One region of the Lactobacillus sp. ESL0261 genome, then DNA from elsewhere that is predicted to be linked to it. Evidence: predicted binding sites of a transcription regulator. Region 1 holds the regulator's gene; each other region holds the start of a gene.
What was found. Region 1 encodes HrcA, which represses chaperone genes, less so after heat shock. Its sites were predicted from a motif close to TTAGCACTCNNNNNNNNNGAGTGCTAA; they were not measured.
Positions count from the first base shown of each region.

Region 2: the regulator HrcA is predicted to act here: its motif matches at 2,379-2,405, upstream of F5ESL0261_RS04885 (LysM domain-containing protein).
Region 3: the regulator HrcA is predicted to act here: its motif matches at 2,222-2,248, upstream of clpP (ATP-dependent Clp endopeptidase proteolytic subunit ClpP).

Region 1 is NZ_REHN01000008.1:25,004-29,297, forward strand. It holds gene dnaK (molecular chaperone DnaK) at 1-1,495, opposite strand, end outside; gene grpE (nucleotide exchange factor GrpE) at 1,514-2,101, opposite strand; gene hrcA (heat-inducible transcriptional repressor HrcA) at 2,114-3,163, opposite strand; gene ribF (riboflavin biosynthesis protein RibF) at 3,296-4,228, opposite strand; gene truB (tRNA pseudouridine(55) synthase TruB) at 4,247-4,294, opposite strand, start outside.
Region 2 is NZ_REHN01000006.1:309,891-314,184, reverse strand. It holds gene rpsA (30S ribosomal protein S1) at 1-1,067, opposite strand, end outside; gene cmk ((d)CMP kinase) at 1,141-1,815, opposite strand; gene F5ESL0261_RS04885 (LysM domain-containing protein) at 1,855-2,346, opposite strand; gene F5ESL0261_RS04880 (ECF transporter S component) at 2,451-3,137, opposite strand; FMN riboswitch at 3,220-3,334, opposite strand; gene F5ESL0261_RS04875 (pseudouridine synthase) at 3,364-4,083, opposite strand; gene scpB (SMC-Scp complex subunit ScpB) at 4,083-4,294, opposite strand, start outside.
Region 3 is NZ_REHN01000005.1:176,399-180,692, reverse strand. It holds gene F5ESL0261_RS03415 (SH3-like domain-containing protein) at 403-2,109, opposite strand; gene clpP (ATP-dependent Clp endopeptidase proteolytic subunit ClpP) at 2,270-2,854, shown strand; gene F5ESL0261_RS03405 (class II aldolase/adducin family protein) at 2,966-3,709, opposite strand; gene F5ESL0261_RS03400 (hypothetical protein) at 3,710-3,970, opposite strand; gene F5ESL0261_RS03395 (PTS galactitol transporter subunit IIC) at 3,985-4,294, opposite strand, start outside.

The sequences.
Region 1 (4,294 bases):
TCTTATCCTCTTCAGCATGTTCTTCAGCTTCTTTTTGCATCTTCTTGATTTCTTCGTCAGATAAACCGGATGAACTCTTGATGGTAATCTTTTGTTCTTTACCGGTTCCCATATCTTTAGCAGAAACATTAACGATGCCGTTTTTGTCAATATCGAATGTAACTTGAATTTGAGGAACACCACGTGGAGCGGCAGGAATGTCTGTTAGTTCAAAACGACCTAATGTTTTATCGTCAGCAGCCATTGGGCGCTCCCCTTGCAAAACGTGAACATCAACAGCCGGTTGATTGTCTGCAGCAGTAGAGAAAATTTGACTCTTTGAAGTTGGAATTGTCGTATTCTTTTCAATTAACTTAGTAAATACGCCACCCATGGTCTCAATACCTAAAGAAAGAGGAGTGACATCAAGTAAAACTACGTCCTTAACATCACCAGAAATAACTCCACCTTGAATTGCTGCACCTAAAGCAACAGCTTCATCGGGGTTAATTGAGTGATCAGGCTCTTTACCAGCCCACTTCTTAACTGCATCCTGAACAGCAGGAATACGGGTTGAACCACCATTCAAAATAACTTTATCAATGTCATTAACTGTTAATTCAGCATCTTTCAATGCATTGTCAAATGGAATCTTTGTCTTATCAACTAAATCAGCAGTTAATTCGTCAAATTTCGCTCTAGTTAAATCAGCTTCCAAATGTAATGGTCCAGATTCACCAGCAGAAATAAATGGTAATGAAATATGAGTTGAAGACACACCAGACAAATCTTTCTTAGCTTTTTCAGCGGCATCCTTTAACCTTTGTAAAGCCATTTTATCTTTAGAAAGGTCAACACCATTTTCATCTTTAAAGTTCTTGATCAGCCAATCAATAATTTTATTATCGAAGTCATCGCCACCAAGGTGAGTATCACCGTTAGTTGAAAGTACTTGGAAGACTCCGTCACCTAATTGCAAAACAGAAACATCAAAGGTACCACCACCAAGGTCATAAACCAGAACTTTTTCATCTTCAGCATCTTTATCAAGGCCATATGCAAGTGAAGATGCAGTTGGTTCGTTAATTATTCTCTTAACGTCTAAGCCTGCAATTTTACCGGCATCCTTAGTAGCTTGACGCTGAGCATCGTTAAAGTATGCAGGAACTGTAATGACTGCTTCAGTAACCTTTTCACCAAGATAATCTTCAGAGAATTTCTTGATATATTGTAAAATCATGGCAGAAATTTCTTGAGGAGTGTATGCTTTATCACCAATCTTGACCTTATAATCAGCTTCACCCATATGACGCTTAATTGAAGAAATAGTATTAGGATTAGTAATAGCCTGTCTCTTTGCGACTTCACCGACTTGAATTTCTCCATCCTTGAAAGCAACTACTGAAGGTGTAGTACGGTTTCCTTCTGGATTGGTAATAATTTTTGGCTCTTTTCCTTCAAGAACAGCAACTGCCGAGTTGGTAGTTCCGAGGTCAATTCCGATAACTTTTGACATTGATATGCTTCCTTTCAATTATTGTGCTACAACAACCATCGCTGGTCTTAAAGTACGATCTTTGTACAAGTATCCTTTTTGCAAAACCCGCACAACATGATCTTTTTGATCTTCATTTTCAGCTTCAACTGTTTGGACAGCTTGGTGTAAATTAGGATCAAACTTTTCACCTTCAGCAGTGATTTCACTGATTCCATGATCTTTCATGGCTTTAACCAGAGAATCAAGTGTCATTTGCACTCCCTTTTTAAGCTGCTTTGATGCTTCATCATCAACCTTTGTTGCCAAAGCTCTTTCTAAATTATCCATTGCTGGCAAAACATCTTTAGCTAAAGATTGTGATTCATATTTAATAAGTTGCGCTCTTTCATTATTGTAGCGATTTTGCATATTTTGCATTTCAGCTTGACTGCGCAAGTACTTATCTTCTAAATCATCTTTTTCTTTTTGCAACTGGGTCAAATTGTGTTGCAGTTTGCTTTCCAAAGGTTCGGACTTCTTTTTTTCGTTAGCCTTAGCTTGAGAATGCTTTTTAACTTCTTTTGATTCAGTTGATTCTTTTTGCTCTTTTTTTGAATTTTTACTGTTAATTTCTTCTTTACTCACGGCTAACCTCCTTTATTTAAATCTACCATAATAATCAAGCAACTTTTTAGATAGCTCATTTCTGAAATATTCAAGCAATCCTATCACTTGAGAATACGGCATATTATCAGGGCCAAGTAAAGCAATTATGCCCTTTCCGTGAGGACCAACGCTGTACTCTGCCGTAAGCAGACTATAATCCTTTAACAAATCATTTGATAACTCAGACCCTAGACTTACCCGAACTGGATATCTGTCACTTTTTAAGTTTTGCCTGTTATCCAAAATACTAGAAATTAAGTCATTATGCTCAATCATTTCATATAATGACCGCAAATTAGAAACGTCACTCAAAGAAATATTATTGAGCAAATTAATCTGACCATCGACATACATTTGCTCGCTGGCAGCATCACTGATCACATCTTCAACTAAATCTATTAATTCAGACACATGAGCAGCTTTAAGCTTTTGTCCTAAAGTCTTCTTAAGAAACTCAGGTGTAACCTGATCTAGCGACTTTCCTACTAATTCATCGTTAATCATACGAACGGCACGTTCAATGTCATCACCATGAATATTGTATGGTAAGTTATAAACCTGGTCATGAACATCGCCATCACTGGTACCAAGAATAGCCATAATCTGTCTGCCAAATAAAGGTACTATACGAAATCCGGTAATAGTTAAATCACTATTCTCAGGCCCCTCCGCAAATGCAGTGTAATTTGTTAGGTCAGATAAGATCTTAACAGCTTCCTGTACGATGTCGTTAACTTGATGAAACGGCTGATCAAGCTGATTAATAATTCTTTTATAAACAGAAGATGAAATCTGTAAAGGCTCAACTAAATTGTCAAGATAGTAACGGTAGCCTTCTGTTGAAGGTACTCGACCACTTGACAAATGAGTTTTTTCAATCAAGCCTTTTTCTTCTAAAACCGCCATTTCGTTACGAATAGTTGCACTTGAAACTTTAATAGGTAACTGATTCATGACTGTTTTAGACCCAACAGGATCATGTGTCTGCGTAAAATCATTGATAATTGTTTTTAAAATTAATTCTTGACGTTCGGTCAACATAAATATCGCCCTCACTTTTAGCACTCAAACTTATTAGGTGCTAACAATTAATATGATACTAGCTTTTAGCAGAATGTCAAGTTGAGTGCTAACTTTTTTACAAAAAAACGCTTATCCCCTTTAAAATTGAAATTAACCAATGCCGGCAAAATAAGCTTTGATTTCTGCCTCATCACCACTCATTTGTTTTTTTAATTCTTTTAAGTTATCAAATTTAATTTCGCCACGAGTATACTTATACCATTTAATTACCATTTCTTCATCATAGGCTTCTTGATTAAATCCAAATAAATTCGATTCAATATAAAGCTTTTTACCCTCATTAACAGTTACGTTATAACCCACGCTTGTCATTGAGTCATACCACTTGCCTTTAATCTTGGTTTTAGTAGCGTATACTCCAATTTTAGGAACCACCTTGTCTTGAGACCAAACTAGATTTGCTGTAGGAAAACCCAGTTTATGGCCATTACGTAAACCGTGCCCGACCTTACCGGACATGACATACGGAAACCCTAATAATTTAGCTGCCAATTCCATATTTCCACTGGTAATGGCCCTTTTTATTTCCGTAGAGCCAATTTTTTGGCCATCATAAGACTGTTTTGGAACATCAATAATAGCAAATCTTCCCTTAGCAAACTTAGGGAAATTTTTCATATTGGCAATCTCTTTGGGACCATAAGTGTAGTCAAAGCCGGCTACAACTGTATCAGCATTTAATTTAACAATAATTTTATCTACAAATTCCTGTGCAGTCAGTTTGCTAAATGCCTCATTAAAATGCATCACAAGCAAAAAATCAACTTTTAGTTCCTGCATCTTATAAGCTTTTTCAGACAATGTATCTATATAGCTGACTTCTTTATTTTGATAAATTTCTTTAGGATGTCGATCAAATGTCATTACTACTAATGGTAAATGCTTTTGAATTGCTTTTTCTTTTGCGATTTTGATTAATTCCTGATGACCACGATGAACACCGTCAAAGAATCCTAAAGCAAGGATTATCTTTTGTGGAATAATATTTTCCTTAAACGGGTATGTTAAATGGATAATTTCCATAATAAAACCTTCATTCACTCATTCATTTTGTAAAAGCATTAAATAAGGGCGATACATGGTACCATC
Region 2 (4,294 bases), on a different contig from region 1:
GGTTCAGCAGCTTTCATAGAAAGTGAAATGCGACGTTCATTAGGGTCAATATTTAAAACTTTTACTTTAACTTTTTGACCAACTTTTAAAACATCACTAGGCTTGTCTACGTGTTTATATGATATTTCTGAAACATGAACTAAACCTTGAATACCATCAGCAACTTCAACAAAAGCTCCGAAGTTAGTTAAAGACTTAACTTCACCTTCAAATACATCGCCTTCGTGTAAGTCAGCTGTAGCTTGTTCGAATGGAGAAGGTTCAGTTTGCTTAATGGAAAGGGAGATGCGATGTCTATCATCATCAATACCAATTACTTTAACTTTTACATCTTGACCTGCCTTTAAAACATCACTTGGCTTGTCAACATGCTTATATGAAATCTCGGAGATATGAACTAATCCGTCCACACCACCTACATCAACAAAAGCACCAAAGTTAGTCAGACGAGAAACCTTACCTTCAACAACGTCACCCACAACTAATTGTGATGCAACATTATCAAAAGCTTCTTCACGTTCTTCTTCAATTAAGTCTTTGTGAGAAAGGATTAAACGGTTCTTACTTGGATCAATCTCTGTAATCTTGAGTTTCATCGTTTTACCAATAAATGGCTTAAGGTCTGAAACATAACGATTTGAAATCAATGAAGCAGGTAGAAATCCTCTTGTACCCACATCAACTAATAAACCGCCACGAACTGAAGAAGTGACTGTACCTTCAATTGTCTTGCCTTCTTCAAAGTCTTTTTGCAATTCATCGTAAGCTTCTCTTTCCTTTAAGCGGGTAACTGAGAAGAAGAATTCTCCGTTTTCTTTGTCACCGCCAGCTTTTCTCAAAACCAAAGCTTTGAGCTTATCTCCAGGCTTAACTGCTTCACGTAGGTCAACGTTGCGATCCGAAGTGTATTCACGACGAGGAATTACACCTTCAATACCGGCATTTTCAACACCAACATCGATTTGACCTTCTTCAACGTCTAATACTTCAACATCTACAATATCTCCGACCTCAACTCCTTGCATTTGCTTTAATGCATCTAAAAATTGATTACTGTTTTCTGACATTATTTACCTCCCAATATCATACTCTAATTTTAAATGAAAGTTTGATATTTTTCTACTGTTTTATACCCTTTTTTTATAGTTTTTTTTGACTTTTTTTAATTTCTGATAAAATTGCATTTACCACTTGATCAACACTCATAGAAGTAGTGTCTATTTCAATAGCATCTTGTGCCTTTTTTAATGGTGAAATTTTTCGGTGTGAGTCCTTATAATCTCTTTCTGAAATATCGTGCTCAATTTCTTCAAGAGACTGATTAGTTTTAATCCCTCTTTCTTTAAAATCTAGCATTCTTCTTTCAGCGCGAGAATGAACTGAAGCAACCAAAAATATCTTTACTGCAGCGTTGGGCAAAACCGTAGTTCCAATATCACGTCCATCCATCACAACGTCCATTTTGCCGGCCATTTGCCTTTGCAGACTGACCATTTTTTCCCTGATTCCGGCTAATGCCGAAACTTGAGAAACATTGGCAGAAATATCAGGAGTACGTATTGCCTGAGTAATATCTTTATTACCAGCATATATTTTTTGCTGACTATTTTTAAATTTAAATTCAATTTTTTCATGATCAATGGCAGTTAAAATACCTTTTTCATTGCCGTAATCAATGTTATTTTCTCGTGCAATCCAAGTCGAAGCCCGATACATTGCCCCCGTATCAATATATGTAAAATTAAGCTTATGGGCGATAATTTTTGCTACAGTACTTTTTCCAGCTGAAGCTGGACCATCAATTGCTATTTGCATTCCAATAAAAAAGGGACTTAAGTCCCTGTCCTTTCTAAATTATCTAATTCGTAAAGTTTGTCCTGTATCCACCTGGCTATTGGGATCAAGTTGATTCAACTCTGCCAATTGGCCAACTGAAATGTTAAAATGGCGGGCAATACTAGTCAAGGAATCCCCTTCTTGTACGACATATTGTTTAATCACAACATGTTTCTTTTTAGGCTTTTTTGGAGTTTTTTTAGATGATTTTGTCTTTGTTTTAGCCTTGGCTTTGGTTTCTTTACTTTTTACAGGCTGAACCGTAGCCTTTTTATTAGTATCTTTTTTCTTAGTATTTTCTTTTCTGGCAGCTTTACGTACTTCAACTGCTTTTTCGTTTGAACCATTGTTTGATGCCAAATTATGAACCACAGGAACAAGACCGATAAGAATAACTACAATCAGAATTATCAAAGCAATCCAGCCTTTTGATACGGAAGAATAAGTTTCTACTCTCGACTTTTTTGGACGCTTATAATGCTGATATGGTTCTTTTGAGTTATTATTCATCTGAAAAACCTCCTTACCTAACCTGTTTAATTTTAGCATATTTAACATTTAAGTGGACAAAAAAATCGGTCATTTACTAGACCGATTTACAATATTTTTAAGATTTAATTTCTAAGATTAAAATTTTTCCTTACAAAAGGTTTGAAAGTTCTCAGAACAGTTTCAAATAGTAAATAAACTACGACGCCATTGATTGTTCCTTTTAACAAGTTAAATGGAACTATAATGCCAAAAATATATGCACTCATTGATGGAATGTGTAGCAGTTTACCCAAGTAAACCTTTTCAGTAAAAGAAAGTAAACCAGAATATCCATGTATTGTCGGCAAATTAGGTACAGTAGTTACTGCATAAAAAGGCGTTAAAACCAATGCATTCAGTACAGAAAGTACAAATGCCATAGCTATAATACCGAGAATAATACCTAAAATTGGTTTTAAATATTTTTTAGAAAAATTTTTCTCATCCTTGCTAATATTCTTTGTTAAATAATAAAATGGCAAAGCAAAAGATATTGAAGCTAAAAAAGCTGCTGACTGTCCTACCAAACTAGGTAAAGCAAAACCTTTATAAATTAAATTAATCAGCATTCTGACAAATGCAATAAAAATACCAGGTCCTGGTCCGAATAAAAATGTCCCAATTGTGATTACGACATCCGAGAAGTCAAACTTTAAAAAACTAGTTATCGGCAACGGTATTTCCAAAAGCATTAACACATAGGCAATTGTACCAATTAAAGTATAAGCCAAAATATTAACTAAATTGTTTCTGCTTTTCTTTTGCAAAATTCTTACCTCCAAAAAAACTCGGTCTGTTGCTCCTAGCAACAGACCGAGTAAAAGTAAGCTTAAGATCTTGGCTTTTAGTTTAGTCTGTCTTCTTTCATCTAGACTCTAACTATCGGTATCTCAATAGATTCCACCACTTGCGTGGGTCGTGGACTTACACCACCGGTCGGGACTTTCACCCTGCCATGAAGACAACAAACTTATTTATCAAATTTCACATACTATACTAATCTACGTTTTTTAATCTGTCAACTTCTTCATGAGACAATTCTCGGTACGTTCCTGAAATAAGAGAGTCAAGTGTAAGAAAAGCGTATTTCTCGCGTGCTAATTTTTTCTCCTGGTGGTGAACTGCCTTGAACATTCTTTTTACTTGATGATATTGACCTTCATGAATTGTCAATTGCACTATTTGATTGTCCTTTTTACGATCAGTCCTAATAACCTTAACTTTTGCAGGAGCACAGCGATGACGATCAATTTTAACTCCATGCTTCAGCTGACTGATTTCATCAGGCGTCAAAATGCCAGAAATCTTGGCAACATAAACCTTGGCTACATTGTTTCGCGGATGCATCAATAAATTGGCCAGTTCACCATCATTAGTCATTAAAAGTAATCCAGAAGTATCATAGTCTAGTCTGCCGATTGGATATAGTCGATAAGGCAAATCTTTAAAATAATCGACAACTGTTTTTCTCCCCTTATCATCATTTGCAGTTGAGACCACTCCTCTAGGCTTGTAAAAGAGATAAGTATGCAAACTTTCTCTTTCAATGGGCTCACCATCAACCGTAATATTACTAAAAGTATCCACTTTAGTACCCAGTTTAGTTACTACATTGCCATCAACAGTGACTCGACCTTCAGAAATCATTTTTTCAGCCTTGCGCCTGGAAGCAATTCCTGCCTCAGCAATTACCTTTTGCAACCGTTCTAAAACCATTATTTTGCTCCTTTTTGAGTTTTTGCAATATTTTTATCAGCTTGTCCTTTAGCTGCAAACAAATCTATTTCACCTTCACTATTAATGCTATCATCTTCGAAATCTTCTATTAATGGTAAATCAGCCAAACTTTGGTACCCAAAGTATTGCAAAAAATACTCACTTGTTACATATAAATTAGGATGACCCGGCGCATCTTTTTTTCCATTAA
Region 3 (4,294 bases), on a different contig from region 1:
AAATAACCAAATATTATACTGTACACCATTACTTTAGTTAATACGTAAAACTAATTTTAAAAGTGCTATAAATTATAATAAAACTGCTGTAGCGGTTTTGGAACATCATATAAAAATAATAAAAATAAAGATTATAGTGAGAGTATACTTTTCATTTATGAACATACAAAAACGGTTTAGACCAAATTTAGCGTTTTGACTACTAAAAATGCTTTTTAGCTTTTTGTTTTTATACAATATTATTATTTATTCATAATTTATAAGTGTAATTATAAAGCAATAAATTAGTAAGATATAATTAACTCTAGGATTTCTAAACGTGTAATTTTATTTTTATTAAAGGAATTTTTTTAATCGCAAACAAAAAAAGAGCTTTTCAGCTCTTATTTCAAATTACTTTGTCTAATTGATATTCATACTTACGAGTAATTCAGCTCTTTGAGCTAGATTTACATATAACTTATTATCACTTACTGATAGTCCTTCGATTTCACGACCAGTATCAAATGAATAAGTATCCTTTATTTTACCGTTGCGTCCAATCTTAAAAATCAAATCGTTAAAGGCTAAATAAAAGTTTTTATGCTTGGGATCATAAGTAAAACCTTGGACAGGTGCATTGTTATTAACAAAGTTGCCATCAGTTTTTCCTACTAATTTTGGATACCAGTTATCACCGGTACGAGTAAATTCCCAGTATTCATAACAATTATTTTCAGTGTCATGATAAACGGTATACATGTCATAGTCAGAAATCATCACACCATTATGGAAATAGCGGTTAGTCTTGCCGTCATCAATCCACGTTTTGATTGTCCAAATTTTATTAATCTGCAAGTCACTTTTACGTATTTGAATTAATTCTTCAGAATTATTTGTGTCTTTTAACGTATTGTCGTTGTTTAAAACATAAATGTATTTGTCACTTGAGCCCATAGCTTGACCGTGACCGATTGGAATATATGGACTTACTTTAATATGTTTAACATAATTGTTAAACTTCTTTTGGGTCATATCAAGTAAGTGTTGTGAATTATATGGATTAGTTAATTTGTTCAAATCATAACCAACAATGTGACCAGACATCACATCTGTGTGGCTCAAAAGACTGGTATAGGCCCAACCATCAGAAACGGTTACTCCTTCTGGAATATGACCGACACGATTAATGTTATCATCTGTCGGATCTGCCACACTGAGTAAAACTGGCTGGTAAAATTTCGTCTTTAAAGTTAAATCACCACTAGTTAAAGTATGTTTACTATCTTCAGGGCTATACTCTGTTGGACTAACATAATTTAAGGATGAACCATAATGAGTTTTCCAAGCTTGATAATCATTTGTGCCCGGTTGAGCAGGGAAGGAATTAAATGTATCTGCATCAACAACTCCTTCTTTAGTACTCTTTCTTACAGTCACTTTAACGGTGGCAGTTGCGTCTCCATATGTATATTTCACTTTATATGTTTTAGGAGTACCACAATTTATACTATCTTTAGAAACAATTACCTGACTGTTGTCAATTACGGTTCCCATACTATTTGTAACATATGAAATTGCATCTTTTGTTGAAAAGTCATAAAACTCATTGCGAACCAAAGTAACAGTCTTAGGAACGGCGATTTTGTTTCTGTCAAAGTAATTTTCATTTACATAACCTACTTCACGACCATTGACATAAATACGCCAATAGCGATATTTCTTGGTTTCGATCAGTTGATCCGACTGAATGTGACTGTACTGAAAATTAATGCCATCAGCTACTTTAGTATTAACTTTGCCGTCTTTAACTTCTTTCCAAACCTTATAGTTCTTATTACCGGCAACTTTTGTCATCATAGCAAAACCAGTAACAACCTGTTTTGGCTTAGGTTTAGTATTATCCTGATCACCTGTACCATTTTGATCAGTTTGACCAGATTTATTGGTATCATTATTATCAGAATTTGCATCAGTTGAGCTATTCGATGATTTATTATTATCATCTTGAACTGGCGGCTGAGTGCTACTGGAATCTGCCGCAACTGATGTAGTTGACAAACCGGTATAGATCAATAGTCCGGCAACTATAGTCAGTAAATAGGTTATTGTTTTCTTACAAAGCTTCAAAATATATCCTCCAATATTTAAGTTTACCTTTAAATTATATAATAAAAACCTCATTAAAAAGAATACAAAATTAATACACTTTCATTGACAGCACGTAATGTAAGTGATTTAATTAGCACTGTACTTGATAGAGTGCTAATTATATTTAGGAGGTAGAAAGATGCTTGTACCTACAGTTATTGAACAAACTGCACGCGGCGAACGCGCATATGATATATATTCACGTTTATTGAAAGACAGAATCATCATGCTAAGTGGTGAAATTAACGATGATATGGCAAATTCAATTATTGCACAATTACTATTTCTTGATGCTCAAGACAACACCAAGGATATTTCACTTTACATTAATTCACCGGGTGGCGTGATTACTTCTGGCTTAGCAATCATGGATACCATGAACTTTATTAAATCAGATGTTTCAACCATCGCCATTGGTATGGCAGCCTCTATGGCTTCCATTTTACTGACTAGTGGTGCAAAAGGTAAACGTTTTGCATTACCTAATTCAACTGTCTTAATTCACCAGCCATTAGGTGGTGCTCAGGGTCAGCAAACTGATATTCAAATTGCAGCCAATGAGATTTTAAAGAGCCGTGAAAAGATTAACCGGATTTTACATGAAACTACTGGTCAGCCTTTAGAAAAGATTCAAAAGGATACTGAGCGCGATAATTATATGACCGCACAGCAGGCTAAAGACTATGGTTTAATCGATGAAATTATGGTTAACCAAAAGAAATAAAATTTATTATCAACTAAAAAATTGATGCTCTTTAAGAGTGAAAAAGGAAGTCAAATTATTGTATTTGACTTCCTTTTTGTTTGAATAGATATTTACTTTTAGCCTGGCAGTTTAACCAACCATACCATCAGTACTTTTGCCACGTGATTGATATTGATCTATGATTCCTAATTTCTTAAAGATTGCCTGTTTATATGCAATCTCCGCATTCCACTCAACTGTTTCTAAAACTTGAGCTGCAGCATGCAAATCAGTTTCAGTAATTAAAACTCCGTGGCTGTTTAATAGAAAAATATTTTCTTTAGCGTTATCACCAAGCTTTACCAGTTCATCGTGCACTAAATCTGCAAGTTCTTTACTGCATGCTACTCGATAAGGTAAGCATTTAATTTTGCCAAGAGGAACATTAAAAGAGGTAATCTCTGTTAAATTAGGCATATCCTGACCCAGTGTTGCCCAAAACATGCTTTTTGGAGCATGAGAATGATAAACTACTCTAATGTCTTTATTTGCTTTGTATGCTCCTATATGCATGTTGATTTCACGGGTTAATCTACCTTCACCAGCCATTTTTTCGCCTGTTTCCAAATCAATGACTAAAATTTGAGAAGCATTTAGTTTTGAAAACCACGCTTCTGACATAAAAGTAGGAGTCATTAGTAAGTAATCGTGGTTAGCATAATAAGTCTGGTTATCATAAGAGAAAGTTTCATCTGGAGTAATTTTTACGGAAATATTTCCACCCGCGATATTTGTCATCTTCCGGTTAAACATTTCGCGTGCTACTTCAGCAATATCTTTACGTTCATTTTCAAAAGGAAGTCTTTCCTTAGTTATATTGTAATTCTCTATCATTTATTTATCTCTTTTCCTTATTTCATATTCTTTGCGCTTTTTATAGGCAGCCTGATACTTAATTTCTTTTTGGCGATTATAATTTTCAAAAATTACTGGGTCACCATATTTAGCTATAAAAAGACCAAATAAGGTTACGCTGATACAACCGATAATATTTTGAGTCAAAATTGCCTGAATTGTTAAAATGATGTTAATGAATAAAGCAAACGACCACCATATTTTGGTTAATTTTTTTGATTTTGGAGTTTTATCTTTCATTTGATTACTCCGTTTTATTTGTTAAAGTTCGTAAAATCTACGTCATTAATATCGTTGATTGTGAAGTTGCCTTTTGTTGCAGGACTAGGAATCTTTTTATGCACATTAGCAAAATCAATACCGTCTATACTGGAAATACTCCATGATCTATCTTCTTCATTAACCTCAAGATCATCGTGAGTACTTTCTACTTTGTTAACCTGGCCATTATTTAGGGCATAACGTTTGCTAGGCAAGGCAATTTTATTTTGATCTTTATAAAGCCAAACAAAAATTAATAACCATACTAAAGCAGCAGCTATTGCCCACCATTTGCCATTAAAG